2 regions of the Paenibacillus sp. AN1007 genome follow, and region 1 is predicted to be linked to the other one. Evidence: predicted binding sites of a transcription regulator. Region 1 holds the regulator's gene; the other holds the start of a gene.
What was found. Region 1 encodes CtsR, which represses protease genes until heat stress. Its sites were predicted from a motif close to ATGGTCAATAAAGGTCAAACA; they were not measured.
Positions count from the first base shown of each region.

Region 2: the regulator CtsR is predicted to act here: its motif matches at 3,624-3,644, upstream of clpP (ATP-dependent Clp endopeptidase proteolytic subunit ClpP).

Region 1 is NZ_CP159992.1:5,905-13,874, forward strand. It holds gene ABXS70_RS00025 (GNAT family N-acetyltransferase) at 1-886, shown strand, start outside; gene ABXS70_RS00030 (CtsR family transcriptional regulator) at 1,364-1,825, shown strand; gene ABXS70_RS00035 (UvrB/UvrC motif-containing protein) at 1,857-2,369, shown strand; gene ABXS70_RS00040 (protein arginine kinase) at 2,398-3,468, shown strand; gene ABXS70_RS00045 (ATP-dependent Clp protease ATP-binding subunit) at 3,670-6,132, shown strand; gene radA (DNA repair protein RadA) at 6,425-7,792, shown strand; gene disA (DNA integrity scanning diadenylate cyclase DisA) at 7,806-7,970, shown strand, end outside.
Region 2 is NZ_CP159992.1:5,616,663-5,624,632, reverse strand. It holds gene ABXS70_RS25285 (HPr family phosphocarrier protein) at 19-288, shown strand; gene ABXS70_RS25280 (SIMPL domain-containing protein) at 462-1,217, shown strand; gene ABXS70_RS25275 (stalk domain-containing protein) at 1,589-2,686, shown strand; gene clpP (ATP-dependent Clp endopeptidase proteolytic subunit ClpP) at 2,936-3,532, opposite strand; tRNA gene ABXS70_RS25265 (tRNA-Arg) at 3,713-3,787, opposite strand; gene ABXS70_RS25260 (sugar-binding domain-containing protein) at 4,282-5,307, shown strand; gene gap (type I glyceraldehyde-3-phosphate dehydrogenase) at 5,430-6,437, shown strand; gene ABXS70_RS25250 (phosphoglycerate kinase) at 6,587-7,768, shown strand; gene tpiA (triose-phosphate isomerase) at 7,802-7,970, shown strand, end outside.

The DNA of each region.
Region 1 (7,970 bases):
GATGAATCGGAATAAGCAGAGTGTGTCCTTCCTGCATCCGTTTGCATTTGCGTTCTATCGGAAGTATGGATGGGAAACCTACGTTGAATATAAGAAATACAAACTGACGACTTCCCAACTGCCAGCTAAAAAACAGACGCCAGGTGTGATTAAACGAAATAATCCCGAGCTTGCTGTATTGAAGCAGGTATACAATGTCTATGCAGCGCGTTACAACGGAACGTTGAATCGTGATGACGCTTGGTGGACGAATTCAGTTTATGTCAAAAAAGGAAGCCAGCGGGCTGTTTACTTTGACGAGACGGGTGTACCACAGGGATATGTACTTTACGAAGTTAAGGAAGGCAAATTTACAATTGGTGAGATGATTCATCTCAACGAAGAGGCGAGACAAGGACTATGGACATTCATATCTAATCATGATTCCATGGTTGATGAAGTGACTTTGCAGGCACCTGCACGGGATATGCTTGCTTTTCAATTGGACAATCCTCGGATCCAGCAGGAGATTGTACCATACTTTATGGCGCGAATCGTAAGTGTGGAGCAGTTCATTTCGCAGTACCCTTTTGCAAGCCAGGACTCACCTGTACAGATTTTGCTTGAGGTTGAGGATGCCTATGCTCCTTGGAATGAAGGGGTATGGGAATTGAATGTGGCAATGAACGGAACAGCTTCGATATGGAAAAAGTCCGGATCAGAGCATGTTGGTCAGGAAGATCAGACGCTTCGCCTGAACATTCAATCGCTCACGGCGGTATTAATGGGATATCGCAGACCGGCAGAGATGGCCCAGATCGGCAGACTGGAAGGACCAGCTGCCGCGGTCCAAGCGCTGGAGAAGGCGGTTCCGGAGCGTGAAACCTATTTGCTTGATTTTTTCTAAGAGGTATATTGTTCAGCCGGATTAGACCGGGCAGATTCAGAGGGTAATCGTAAGACAATCAGACTTCTCCTGACATTTGGGAGAGGTTTTTTTGTGTCAGGCGAATATTTCGTGTAAAATCGTAAAAAATGAATAGTGCCCCCACTTGGCAAACCAGTAAAATATGCTATAATGTATATAAAGTCAAAGAAAGTCAAAGTCAACTGAAGGCTGAATAATAATGATTTCACCTATGACAGGATGTCGCGCTCTCTTACTGCTCTCTAATGAATGAAAAGTATCGTATTTCGGATACAAGTCATTTGGAAGATCAAGGGATATTAAAGGACCTTCGTGCTTCCTTTGTTCTCCTGTTTAGCACCTCAGTCAGCAAGATTCGCTGTTTCTCTGAATGGTTAAATGGGTGGAGAAGGTGTACTCTGTGGGGGCGTGCAGGTCCTTATTGACTTAACGTTTCAGACAGTGGAGGATGATTGGATGCGTAATATCTCTGATATTATCGAACGATATCTGAAGGGTATTTTGCATGAAAGTCCCGAAGGAATGATTGAAATTCAGCGTAATGATCTGGCAGATCAGTTTTCATGTGTACCTTCCCAGATCAATTATGTCATCAGCACCCGTTTTACTCTTGAAAAAGGTTACCTGGTAGAGAGTAAACGCGGCGGCGGTGGATATGTTCGCATACAGCGCATTGAATTGCCTGCCCAATCAGCACTGCATAATCATCTGCATCATAGTATTGGTGAGGAGATTGGACAGACTGCTGCTGAAGGGCTGATCTATCAACTGGAAGAAGCGCGTTTTTTAAGCAAGCGGGAAGCCGGTTTGATGCGTGCAGCTGTGTCGAGAGAGGTTCTAATGGTCAAACTTCCTTACCGGGATCAAATTCGTGCCAGAATGTTGAAGGCGATGCTAATATCTTTGCTCGGTAAATGAAAACTATCGGGATCAAAGGAGGTACATCTATATGCTGTGCCAAGAATGTAATAAACGTCCGGCTACACTGCATTTTACGAAAATTGTAAATGGAGAGAAGACGGAATTCCATATCTGTGAGTCATGTGCCCGTGAGAAGGGCGAGATGATTCCTGGAACAGCAGGAGGATTTTCGATTCACAATCTGTTGTCCGGTCTGCTTGATTTTGATCCGGCAGGCAAAAGTGCAGCACCTGCCAAGGCGCTGCAGTGTGAAGAATGCGGCATGACCTATGCCCAGTTCAGTAAAATCGGCCGTTTTGGCTGCAGTTCCTGTTACAAATATTTTGACAGCCGCCTGGACCCGTTATTCAAACGAGTGCATGGCAGTACATCACATGTAGGTAAAGTTCCTGCCAGAGCAGGTGGACGTATCAAAGTGAAACGGCAGATCGCCGATCTGAAGCAGCATCTGCAGCAGAGCATTGCTCAAGAAGAATTTGAAGAGGCTGCTCAGATACGTGACCAAATCAGGGAACTTGAAAAAGGAATAGCTCAGGAGTAAAGTTTGTCATGAGTAGGAGGGAAGCATAATGCCTAATCTGCGCTTTACAGAGAAGGCGCTCAGTGACTGGATGCGCAGCGATGCGGCTGATTCTGAGATTGTCATCAGCAGCCGTGTCCGGATTGCACGTAATCTTCAGCATATCCCGTTTCCCATGCTGGCTTCGGGTGAGCAATCGGAAGAGGTGCTGAATAAGCTGAGCGAAGTACTTCAGTACGATGACGTACACGCCTTTGGAGATTTTACTACACTCGATCTGACGGATATCGACGAACTCGACAAGCGTGTGCTGGTGGAGAAACATCTGATCAGTCCGAATCTTGCGAATGAATCGAGAAACGGGGCCGTAATCCTCAGTGAAGATGAATCGGTAAGTATTATGATTAATGAAGAGGATCATCTGCGTATCCAGTGCCTCTATCCGGGGTTCCAGGTAAAAGAAGCCTGGGAGAAAGCTTCCGCTATAGATGATGCATTTGAAGCGCACGTGGATTATGCCTTTGATGATCGCAGAGGTTATCTGACCAGCTGCCCAACAAACGTGGGCACAGGTGTAAGAGCATCAGTCATGATGCATCTTCCCGCACTCGTCATGACCCAGCAGATCGGTCGTATTCTCAGCGCTGTATCCCAAGTGGGATTAACGGTGCGTGGGATTTACGGTGAAGGCAGTGAGGCGATGGGCAACCTGTTCCAGATCTCCAACCAGATTACACTTGGACAGACGGAGCAAGAAGTGATCGAAAATCTGCACAGTGTCGTTTTACAGATGATCGGTCATGAACGTACAGCAAGAGAACGGCTGATTACGGATTCCAGATTACGTATTACGGATCGTGTGATGCGTTCATATGGAATTCTATCTCATGCGGCCATTGTCGACACGAAGGAAGCTGCGCAGCGGTTGTCTGATGTACGTCTTGGCGTAGACTTGGGACTGCTGAATGGGCTGTCCATTCCAGTGATGAATGAGCTGAATGTGATGACACAGCCTGGATTTTTGCAAAAAACGTATGGGGATATGCGTACCGATGAGCGTGATATCTATCGGGCTCAGTTAATTCGTGATACGATCAATGCAGCTAAAAGTTCTGGGTAAACTCTACCTAAAATTCAAGAAACTATTTCGGTTTCATGCCGCTTCTGCGGCTTTTATATAATAAGGTCTCCGCTTCTGCTGGAGTACCCATGATTTTATTCGCAGCATGGCTGCCAAAAAAATGATATGAAGAATACGAAGGATGATGAACTCGGGTGAGAGTCCCTTCGTTTTATTCAAAACCATGGAGGTGCAGGAGATATGATGTTTGGAAGATTTACGGAACGGGCCCAAAAGGTGCTCGCACTCGCGCAGGAAGAAGCTGTCCGTCTCGGTCATAATAACATCGGTACGGAGCATATTTTGCTCGGCCTCATTCGTGAAGGCGAAGGCATTGCTGCCAAAGCACTGATCGGCCTGGGACTCGGATTGGAAAAAATTCAGGATGAAGTAGAGACGCTGATTGGTCGCGGCCAAGAGCAGCCTACGAACATTGCATATACGCCGCGTGCGAAAAAAGTAATTGAACTGTCCATGGATGAAGCTCGTAAACTTGGCCACACGTATGTGGGCACAGAGCACATTCTGCTTGGATTGATTCGTGAGGGTGAAGGGGTTGCAGCACGTGTGCTCAACAACCTCGGTATCAGTTTGAACAAGGCACGTCAGCAAGTGCTGCAGCTGCTGGGCAGCAGTGAAGCTGTCTCCAGTCACAACGGCACACCGGCTAACGTAAGCACACCTACACTCGACAGTCTGGCACGCGACCTTACCGCTTACGCCAGAGAGAACAACCTGGACCCGGTTATTGGGCGCAGCAAGGAGATTGAACGTGTCATTCAGGTACTGAGCCGTCGTACCAAAAACAACCCGGTATTGATCGGTGAACCTGGCGTAGGTAAAACCGCTATTGCTGAAGGTCTCGCACAGAAAATCATTGCGAACGAAATTCCAGAAACATTGCGAGACAAACGCGTAATGACGCTGGATATGGGTTCGGTTGTAGCCGGAACCAAATATCGTGGTGAATTCGAAGATCGTTTGAAAAAAATCATGGATGAGATTCGTCAGGCCGGTAACATTGTCCTGTTCATCGATGAGCTGCACACGTTGATTGGCGCAGGCGGAGCTGAAGGTGCAATTGATGCATCAAACATTTTGAAACCAGCTCTGGCTCGTGGCGAACTGCAGTGCATTGGTGCAACGACACTTGATGAGTACCGTAAATACATTGAGAAAGATGCTGCGCTGGAGCGCCGCTTCCAACCGATTACAGTGGATCAGCCTTCACCGGAAGAAGCGATTCAAATTCTGCACGGTCTGCGTGATCGTTATGAAGCCCATCACCGTGTGAAAATTACGGATGAAGCGATTGTGCAGGCAGTCAAATTGTCTGACCGTTATATTACGGACCGTTTCCTGCCAGATAAAGCAATCGACTTGATTGATGAAGCTGGATCAAAAGTAAGGCTGAACTCATACACGATTCCGCCAAACTTGAAACAATTGGAGAGCCGTTTGGAGGATATCCGTAAGGAAAAAGACGCTGCGGTTCAGAGCCAAGAATTCGAAAAGGCAGCTGCGCTTCGTGATACAGAACAAAAGATTCGTGAAGAATTGGATACCACGAAAAATCAATGGAAAGAAAAACAAGGCCGTACCGATTCCGAAGTAACGCCGGAGGATATCGCTCAAGTGGTTGCCAACTGGACAGGAATTCCGGTGAACAAGCTGAAGGAAGAAGAAACGCAGCGTTTGATGACTCTGGAGTCCATTCTGCATGAACGAGTGATCGGTCAGGATGAAGCAGTTAAATCAGTAAGCCGTGCCGTTCGCCGTGCACGTGCCGGACTCAAAGATCCGAAACGTCCGATGGGTTCATTTATCTTCCTCGGTCCTACCGGTGTAGGTAAAACAGAACTCGCTCGGGCACTTGCTGAAGCAATGTTTGGCGACGAGAATGCCGTAATCCGGATTGACATGTCCGAGTACGGAGAGAAACATTCCACAGCACGTCTTGTCGGAGCGCCTCCAGGATATGTGGGATACGAAGAAGGCGGTCAGCTGACAGAGAAAGTTCGTCGCAAACCGTACTCCGTTGTCCTCCTGGACGAAGTGGAGAAAGCTCACCCGGAAGTATTCAACATCCTGCTGCAGGTACTTGAAGATGGTCGTCTGACCGATTCCAAAGGACGTGTGGTTGACTTCCGCAATACACTGATTATCCTGACGTCTAACGTAGGTGCAGAAGCGATCAAACGTAACTCCACCCTTGGTTTCACGGCTGTTGTCGATGCAGGTGCAGATTACGATAACATGAAGGGCAAAGTAATGGATGAGCTGAAGAAAAGCTTCCGTCCTGAGTTCTTGAACCGGATTGACGAAATTATCGTGTTCCACTCCCTCGAACAGAAACATATCGCTGAGATTGTTACACTTATGAGTGAGGAACTGCGGAAACGGCTTAACGAATATGAGGTTGATTTCGAGCTTACGGATAACGCTAAGGCCTTCCTGGCCAAAGCTGGATTTGATCCTGCTTACGGTGCACGTCCGCTTCGTCGGGCAATCCAGAAGCATATCGAAGATAAATTGTCCGAAGAACTGCTGACGGGTAATGTGACCAAAGGCGATTCCCTGCTTATTGACGAAGAGAATGGTGCATTGTCGGTTACCAAGAAAGATGCACCGGTGCCATCGAACGAGGAAATTGAAACGAAATAAATACAGCTTGCGCGGCTGACTACAGCAGACCTGCAGGGTGTATGATAATCCTTCCCGGCTTCGACCGGGGAGGTTTTTTTTGTATATGTCAGATGCCGGATGGATCTGTTCGAGAAATAAATAAGAATGCAGCGATAATTTCAGGAACATGTGTAAAGTTTGCGATAAACCTTTACGAAAAATCTCAAACAATGGTAAACTTTTAGTAACCCTGCATGTCAGGACTGCGAGCAAAATTCGTCGAATAATGCAAAATGCTGTTATAAAATAATATATTTATAGGAGTGCTGAAGTGGCCAAAGTAAAAACCAAGTTTCAATGTACAGAATGCGGCTATGAAGCCCCAAAATGGTACGGGAAGTGCCCTGGTTGTCAGTCCTGGAATTCGATGATAGAAGAAACCGAAACGGTAGTCAAAACACAAGGGAGAAATTCTCCTCTGTTTGACAGTAAAGATAAACCGCTTCCTATCATAGATATAGATAGCGGTCAGGAGCCGCGTGTACAGACTGGAATCGGGGAGCTTAACCGTGTTTTGGGCGGGGGTATCGTACCCGGTTCGCTCGTTCTGGTGGGGGGCGACCCCGGGATCGGAAAGTCAACATTAATGTTACAAACGTCTCATGCACTGACCCACTCGGGGCTGCGTGTGTTATATGTATCCGGGGAGGAATCCGTGAAGCAGACCAAACTGCGTGCAGACCGCCTGGGTGCACTGTCACCTGAGCTGTATGTGCTGTGTGAAACCAATATGGAACGGGTGGAGGAAGCGGTGGATCAGATCCAGCCGAATTTTCTGGTCATCGACTCGATTCAGACCGTATATCTGCCCGAAGTTACCAGTGCACCAGGAAGTGTAGCGCAGGTAAGGGAATGTACGTCCAGATTCATGCGAATTGCCAAAGGGCGAGGCATTGCAACAGTTCTTGTAGGGCATGTTACCAAAGAAGGTGCCATCGCCGGCCCCCGCATGCTGGAACATATGGTGGACTGCGTATTATATTTTGAAGGAGAACGGCATCATACGTATCGTCTCCTCCGTGCCGTGAAGAACCGTTTTGGTTCTACCAACGAAATCGGCATATTTGAAATGGGAGAAGACGGTCTTCGTGAAGTCGGCAATCCCTCAGAGTTATTTTTATCTGAACGTCCGCTCGGAGTAGCGGGATCTACGGTTGTAGCCAGCATGGAGGGGACGCGGCCGATGCTCGTGGAGCTGCAGGCATTGATTTCGACGACGCACTTTCCATCTCCGCGCAGGATGGCAACGGGGATAGATCATCATCGTTTAAATCTGATCATTGCTGTGCTGGAAAAGCGGATGGGCATGTTCCTGCAGACACAGGACGCTTATCTGAACGTGGCTGGTGGGGTAAGGCTGGATGAGCCTGCGGTCGATCTGGCTGTAGCGGTCAGCATTGCCTCCAGCTTGAGGGATGTGCCGACCAAGCCTGATGATGTCATCTTTGGCGAGATTGGCCTGACCGGTGAGGTTCGTGCCGTATCAAGGGCGGAACAGCGTGTAAAAGAAGCCGCAAAGCTGGGCTTCAAAAGGGTTATTTTACCAGAAAAAAGCTTAAAGGGCTGGAAACATCCTCGCGGGATACAACTGATCGGTGTAAATACCGTGGCAGATGCACTAGCGGTTGCTTTAGATTAGGGGGCATAACAAGATGAAGGATTCAAGCCAACTGGACAATATGAATGATTTGTTAAGGCTGATCGCACCGGGTACACCTTTCCGCGAAGGTCTGGAAAATGTGCTGCGTGCCAAGACGGGCGCACTGCTTGTTGTAGGATACAGCCCTGAAGTGATGGAAGTGGTGGATGGGGGATTT
Region 2 (7,970 bases), 1.0 Mb from region 1:
AATAGGGGGTAAGTTTCTATGACAAAGCACCCGGTAGTTGTCCGTTTGAAAACGGGTCTCCATGCCAGACCTGCGGCACTGTTCGTGCAAGAGGCGAATAAGTACTCATCTGAAGTGTTCGTCGAGAAGGACGATAAAAAAGTGAATGCAAAAAGCATCATGGGAATCATGAGCCTTGCGATCAGTACAGGTACGGAAATCCAGATCAGTGCAGAAGGCGCGGATGCCGATCAGGCTGTAAACGCTTTAGTTAGTCTGGTAAGCAAGGAAGAGCTTGAAAACCAATAAGAGTTAACATGAATGAGCGAATGAAGAAGTCCCGCAAGGGGCTTTTTTGCGTTTTACATAAAATTGTATATAATCGGCACCGTCAAGTGCAACATTATGGATTTTGTCCCGTCTGTTAAGGTATCAAATCGCTTCAAGTTTGAGAAGTTAACATAATAAGGAGGCTAATCATAATGGCTAAACAATGGATGAAACCGTTTGGTGCAGTGCTTGTGGCCAGTTCGCTGCTGGTCGGAGGGACAGCGTATGTTGCTCCTGGAAACTATGCGTATGCAGCAGAAGTTCAGGGAGTACAGCAGAATGTCATTAATGTTGTAGGTAAAGGTGAGATTCAGGTGAAGCCGGATATTGCTTATCTCTCGATCGGTGTGAACAGCGCAGCCGAGACTGCAGCATCAGCTCAAAAAGCGAATGCCGCTAAAATTCAAAAAGTGACCAATCTGCTGAAAAACACTTGGAAGATCAATGCAGATGATATTCAAACAAGCCAATTCTACGTGCAGCCGAACTACACGTACAATGAGAAAGATGGACAAAAAGTCAAAGGATACACAGCGCATCATACATTGACGGTGACATACCGCGATATGGACAAGATTGGCGAACTGCTGGATGCAGCATCCCAGGCGGGAGCTAACAATATTGAGAACGTACGCTTCACGGTAGAGAATCCGGAGAGATACGAATCCGAGGTAATTGCCAAGGCTGTAGCCAATGCAGATGTAAAAGCAGGAGCTATTGCCAAAGCGGTTAAACGCGAGCTCGGCACAGTACTTTCGGTAAGTCAGCCAGACGCTAATGTCCCCGTGCTCTATGCGAACGAAGCTTTGATGTCCAAATCAGAAAGTGATTCTAACGCAGGTACGCAGATCGAAGCCGGTCAGGTCAAAGTGAGCACCGTTCTGAATATCACTTATGAGATGAAATAATGAAATCTGCTCCATCGCAGACTTGAAATGATTAAATATCAAGATTTTAAAATAATGACAAAAGTACTGCCGTTCAGGCAGTGCTTTTTTGTTGCACATGCACACTTTGAGGAAGTGAGCGAGCGCTTCGTACGGAAAGCCAACAGAATGATGGGGAAAATCGTGTCGTTTTTGTCTATTTGTTCGTGACAAAATGTTCATTTTCTGCATTTTTTTCAGCATGATTTTCATCAACATTGTAACTGGAGATGTAAACCTTTCCGAAAAAGGGTTAATTATAATAAAGAGGTAAGCGTATGGCCTATGCAATCTAATCTATATTTCTACATGCGCAATAAACCTATTGGAATATCAGAGAGGAGTTTTTATAGATGAAAACATGGAAAAAGTGGACGAGTGCATTATTGGCAGCAGGTGTAATTATGGGAGGAAGCACCGCATGGGTGGACCAATCTGTTCAAGCGGCATCCGTATCTTCCAAAGTAACTACACCAGCTGAGGTGACGTTAAAATCAGGTGGTAAAACGCTGACGCAAAAAGGCCTGCTCCAAGGTGGTTCGACCTGGGTGTCACTGACAGCGGTTAAGGATGTGGCGGGTGGTACATTGAAATATGATGCCAAAACGAAGTCATACACGGTTACCGTGGCGAATAACGCCATGACCGTTAGTCTGATGGATGGGCAGCCAAACGTGTATATTAACGGTTTTTATCCTCAGGTGGAAGCGAAGTTGATCCAGGGCCGGTTGTATATTCCCTTCTCTGCCATGAGAGATTATTTGGGCGTGCAGGGCAGCTGGGATGCCAAAACGAAAACATTGACCCTGAGCAAAGTGAAGCAGAACAACGTGAAGGTGAAATCAACAAAAGCAAATATGACGGTTAAAAACGCGGAGGTGGATGTTCAGTATCCGCAGGTGAGCGGACTGGCGAGCAAAGAGGCTGAAGCGGCAATCAACAAAGTGCTCAAAGATGAGGTGGATAAGGCAGCGGCTGCTTTCAAAAAACAGACGTCTGAATTCGGCGGAGCTACGGCGAAACGCCCATATGCATTCGAAACGTCGTATGTGGTGACTTATAATGAGAACGGCGTGCTGGGTCTAATTACGCAGCGTTACGAGGACTATGCAGGAGCGCACGGTATGACGTATCGCACAGGGCACACATTTGCACTCGATACAGGTAAGGAATTGACGCTGGATGACGTGATTGGAAACAGCAAATCCATGCGTGAAACCATCAGCAAAAAAGTTGGCGAGCAGCTGAAAGCGAACACGGGATATTTGAGCGGCTACAAAGGTCTCAACAAAGATCAGGACTTCTATGTGACACCATCTGGTGTAGTGGTGTTCTTCCAGCTGTATGAGTACACAGCATACGCCGAAGGTTTCCCTGAGATGAAATTCACTTATAAGGAAATTCTGCCTAAGGGTACTGAACCATTTGGCAGTGCCGCATCCGACAAGTAAGTAAGTAAGTGGGCTGTAAAATCGTCTAAGCTATGCTCAATTAACAGCACTTATTCTTTCTTCTCGCAAAATATATAAATAAGAAGCCCCTCTCACTATATTGTGAAAGGGGCTTCTTATTTGTACAGACAGCACACTCCAGTGGCGAGTGGTGATGCTGTCTCACTGCCAGACATAAACGCGGGGCGGGCTCACCATATATTGGTGAAGCCCGCCCCGGGATAACACTGCAAGCCTACAGGCCGCGAATTAGATGCCTTGGGAGCCTACATTTTGGATTACTTTATCAATGATACCGTAATCGGCTGCTTCAGCAGCGCTCATGAAGTAGTCACGATCTGTATCTTTTTCGATGCGTTCCAGTGGCTGCCCAGTACGTTCGGAGATGATGCGGTTGAGCGTATCGCGCATTTTCAGGATGCGGCGTGCACGGATTTCGATATCCGATGCTTGACCTTGTGCACCACCAAGAGGTTGGTGGATCATAATTTCACTGTTCGGCAGCGCGAAACGTTTGCCTTTTGCACCGGCATTCAGCAGGAATGCACCCATGGATGCCGCCATACCTACGCAAATTGTAGATACATCCGGTTTAATGAACTGCATTGTATCGTAGATTGCCATACCCGCTGTGATCGATCCGCCTGGGCTGTTGATGTATAAGTGAATGTCTTTCTCCGGATCTTCGGCTGCCAGGAACAACATCTGTGCCATGATGGCATTCGCCACAACGTCATTCACGTCGCTGCCAAGAAAAATGATACGATCCTTCAGCAATCTGGAATAAATATCATAGGCGCGCTCACCCCGGTTGCTCTGTTCAACGACCATTGGAATATAACTCACGTGAAAAACCTCCTCGGAAATGTAAAAGTTAAATTGGTGTTTATACTTAAACTGTTACCGTATTAACCACATCATAAACAATCTCAAACAAAAAGTCAAAGAAAGTCAAACTAACTTTGAAAAAAAAGAAACCTTTCCGGTTTCGTTGGTTAATTGCATTATGAGCTGTTAAAAACTTGATGGCGCGCCCGCCAAGAATCGAACTTGGATCTCAGGCTTCGGAGGCCTACGTCATATCCATTGGACCACGGGCGCAAATAATGTGACAGCAATAATGATTATAGCTTATGAAGTGGTGAATTGCAAGCTGCTGCTTTTAGTAAAGGGCGCAAGATTTCTTGGCAGTCGATAAAATGATCATTCTTCTATACGGGCTATAAGCTGTTTTGCAGGTGGTTTGAATTGCTTCGGATATGATCATGATAATTAAGAATGGATAAAGCTTGGGTTTAGGTACATGCTATAAGAGGTTTTGGACATGCCATATGAAATATAAAGGATGCAAGATATAGATGAGATCGATGTCCTTCTTCTATATATGGTGTGAAAACTCGTATTTTATCTTCATGAGCAGAGGTTGTGAAAATAGGCGCGTACAGAAGCCTATGAACGTGTCGAAATAAGCATTCGAAACACTTGCATATCGCGTCAGTTTTAGGTAGAATGAACGTGGGACTTAAAAAGTTAACCCGGGACATTTTAGGGCCATGAAAGAAGCTTGGAGCGAGAAGCTTGCGGGAGTGGAAAGCATGCGAACGATTTTAGAAGTGCAAAAGCAGCTTCTGCCTGATCTCATGGATGTCTTGAAAAAAAGGTATACAATTCTGCACCAGATCATGTTATCGGATGTGATTGGGCGGAGAACGTTAGCCAATTCCATGCAGATGACCGAGCGGGTTCTGAGAGCTGAGACCGATCTGTTAAAGGCTCAGGGACTTATCGAAATTGACAGCGCCGGTATGAAGATCAGTGAGGCGGGTTCCAATCTGCTGCAGCAGTTAGAACCTGTCGCGAAAGAGCTGTTTGGATTATCCGAGCTGGAAGAGCGAATCAAGCAAGCCTACGGTCTGCAAAAGGTAGTTGTCGTTCCTGGTGATTCGGACGTATCTCCTTACGCCAAGAGGGAACTTGGAAGAGCCGGAGCAAAGGCTCTCGGCAGTATTATGAGTGACAACGACGTTGTCGCCGTTACGGGTGGATCGACAACGGCTGAAGTCGCTGAACAACTCACACCACCTACTTCGCTTAAGGGTGTCTGGTTTGTACCAGCGCGCGGCGGACTGGGAGAAAGCCTGGAAATTCAGGCCAATACGATCGCATCCACGATGGCAAAGCGGGCAGGAGCCCAGTATAAACTCCTGCATGTACCGGATTTGCTTAGTGACCATGCCTATGAATCACTGATCCAGGACCCGGGTGTTCAGGAGATTTTACAGCTGATCAGGCAATCACGCATTGTGATCCATGGTATTGGTGATGCTGTGGAGATGGCGAAGAGACGCAAGCTTGCACCGGAGATCATCGATGAACTTCAGGAACAGGGTGCTGTATCGGAGTCCTTCGGGTATTACTTTAATGGTCAGGGTGAGGTGGTACATACCATGCTTACACTGGGTATGCGGCTTCAGGATATCGAACGCACTGATGTGGTGATCGGCATTGCGGGCGGCAAGAGCAAGGCGGCTGCCATTCATTCCGTACTGCGTTTCGGTCAGGAAGATATTCTGATTATAGATGAGGCTGCGGCCGAAATCATCGTCGCTGAAATGGAATAGGTTGATCATCAGAGATGACCTTTTTCTTCACACAAATTTTGTTGTCTTGACGGACTTCACCGTCTGTCTTGAATATATAGTTTTATCAAAAAATTAAATCAAAACTTGGGAGGAACTTACTCATGATTAAAGTAGGTATTAACGGTTTTGGACGTATTGGTCGCTTGGCATTCCGCCGTATTCAAAATGTAGAGGGCATTGAAGTTGTAGCAATCAACGACTTGACTGACGCTAAAATGCTGGCTCATTTGCTCAAATATGATACAACTCAAGGTCGCTTCGATGGCGATGTTGAAGTACACGACGGCTTCTTCAAAGTGAACGGCAAAGAAGTTAAAGTACTGGCTAACCGCAATCCTGAAGAACTGCCTTGGGGAGACCTGGGTGTAGATATCGTTCTGGAATGTACTGGTTTCTTCACAACGAAAGAAGCAGCTGAGAAACACTTGAAAGGTGGAGCTAAGAAAGTTGTTATCTCCGCACCAGCTACTGGCGATATGAAAACGATCGTTTACAACGTAAACCATGACATCCTTGATGGTACTGAAACAGTAATCTCCGGCGCATCTTGCACAACGAACTGCCTGGCTCCTATGGCAAAAACACTGCAGGACAAATTCGGAATCGTTCAAGGTTTGATGACTACAATTCACGCTTACACTGGCGACCAAAACACATTGGATGCTCCACACCCTAAAGGTGACTTCCGTCGTGCTCGCGCAGCAGCTGAAAACATCATTCCTAACACAACTGGTGCTGCTAAAGCGATCGGTCTGGTTATCCCTGAACTGCAAGGTAAATTGGATGGTGCAGCACAACGCGTACCAACACCAACAGGTTCCCTGACTGAGCTGGTAACTGTACTGGGCAAAAAAGTAACAGCTGAAGAAGTTAACGCAGCAATGAAAGAAGCTTCCGATCCACAAACTTTCGGATACACTGAAGACGAAATCGTATCTTCCGACATCGTGGGTATCACTTACGGTTCCCTGTTCGATGCGACTCAAACTAAAGTTCTGACAGTGGGCGACCAACAATTGGTTAAAACTGTAGCTTGGTATGACAACGAAATGTCCTACACAGCTCAATTGGTTCGCACATTGGAGCACTTTGCAAAAATGATCAAGTAATATCTGTAATAACATAGAGCGGAAACAGATTGTTATTGTTTCCGCTCTTTATATATGGAACTTTTGCAAATTTCTCATGAACACCAGGACTGACAAGGCATTAAGCTCTTGAAAGGTTCACCAAATACATGGGTGCGGAGGAAATAGAGATGAACAAAAAAAGTGTACGTGATATCGAATTGAATGGAAAACGGGTATTCGTCCGTGTAGATTTCAATGTGCCGCTTGAAGATGGTAAAATTACAGATGACAAACGTATTCGTGCGACACTGCCTACAATCAATTATCTGATTGAAAAAGGTGCTAAAATCATCTTGGCAAGCCACATGGGTCGTCCAAAAGGCGAAGTTGTAGAATCCATGCGTTTGACGCCAGCGGCTGAGCGTTTGTCTGAATTGTTGGGCAAGCCGGTTACCAAAGCGGATGATTCCGTTGGTGAAGCAGTTAAAGCTCAAGTCGCGGCATTGAAAGATGGCGACGTATTGCTGCTTGAGAACGTTCGTTTCCACGCAGGCGAAGAGAAGAATGATCCAGAACTGGCTAAACAGTTCGCCGAACTGGCTGACGTGTTTGTTAATGACGCGTTTGGTGCGGCTCACAGAGCACATGCTTCTACAGAAGGTATCGCTCACCTGCTTCCGGCAGTGTCCGGTTTGTTGATGGAAAAAGAGCTTGAAGTGTTGGGTAAAGCAATCTCCAACCCTGAGCGTCCTTTCACGGCAATCATCGGCGGTTCCAAAGTAAAAGACAAAATCGATGTGATCGACAACCTGCTCAACATTGCAGACAACGTAATCATCGGTGGCGGTTTGTCTTACACATTCATGAAGGCTCAAGGCCACGAAGTGGGTCAATCCCTACTGGATGAATCCAAACTGGATGTAGCTCTGGGCTTTATTGAAAAAGCAAAAAAATTGGGCAAAAACTTCTACCTGCCAGTGGATATCGTAATCTCTGACGATTTCAGTGCGAACGCAAACACGAAAATCGTTGAAGTTGGCGACATTCCTGCAGATTGGGAAGGTATCGACATCGGTCCTAAAACACGTGAGATCTATGCTGACGTAGTTAAAAACTCCAAACTGGTTGTATGGAACGGACCAATGGGCGTATTTGAAATTGAGCCATTCTCCCACGGTACTCGTGCAGTGGCAGAAGCTTGCGCTACAACATCCGCATACACCGTAATCGGCGGAGGCGACTCTGCAGCAGCAGCTGAGAAGTTCAAACTGGCTGACAAAATGGACCACATCTCCACAGGTGGCGGTGCATCGCTCGAGTTCATGGAAGGCAAAGTGCTTCCAGGCGTAGTTGCATTGAACGACAAGTAAGCTTTAAGCTATAGCATGAAGGAGTTGAAACCAATGAGAACACCAATTATCGCGGGTAACTGGAAAATGTTCAAAACGGTTTCCGAATCCAATGACTTCATTCAGGAAGTTAAAGGAAAAGCGGAAGTCGCAGGCGTAGAAACAGTAATCTGCGCACCTTTTACAAACCTGCCATCCCTGGTAGAAGCTGTGAAAGGCACTA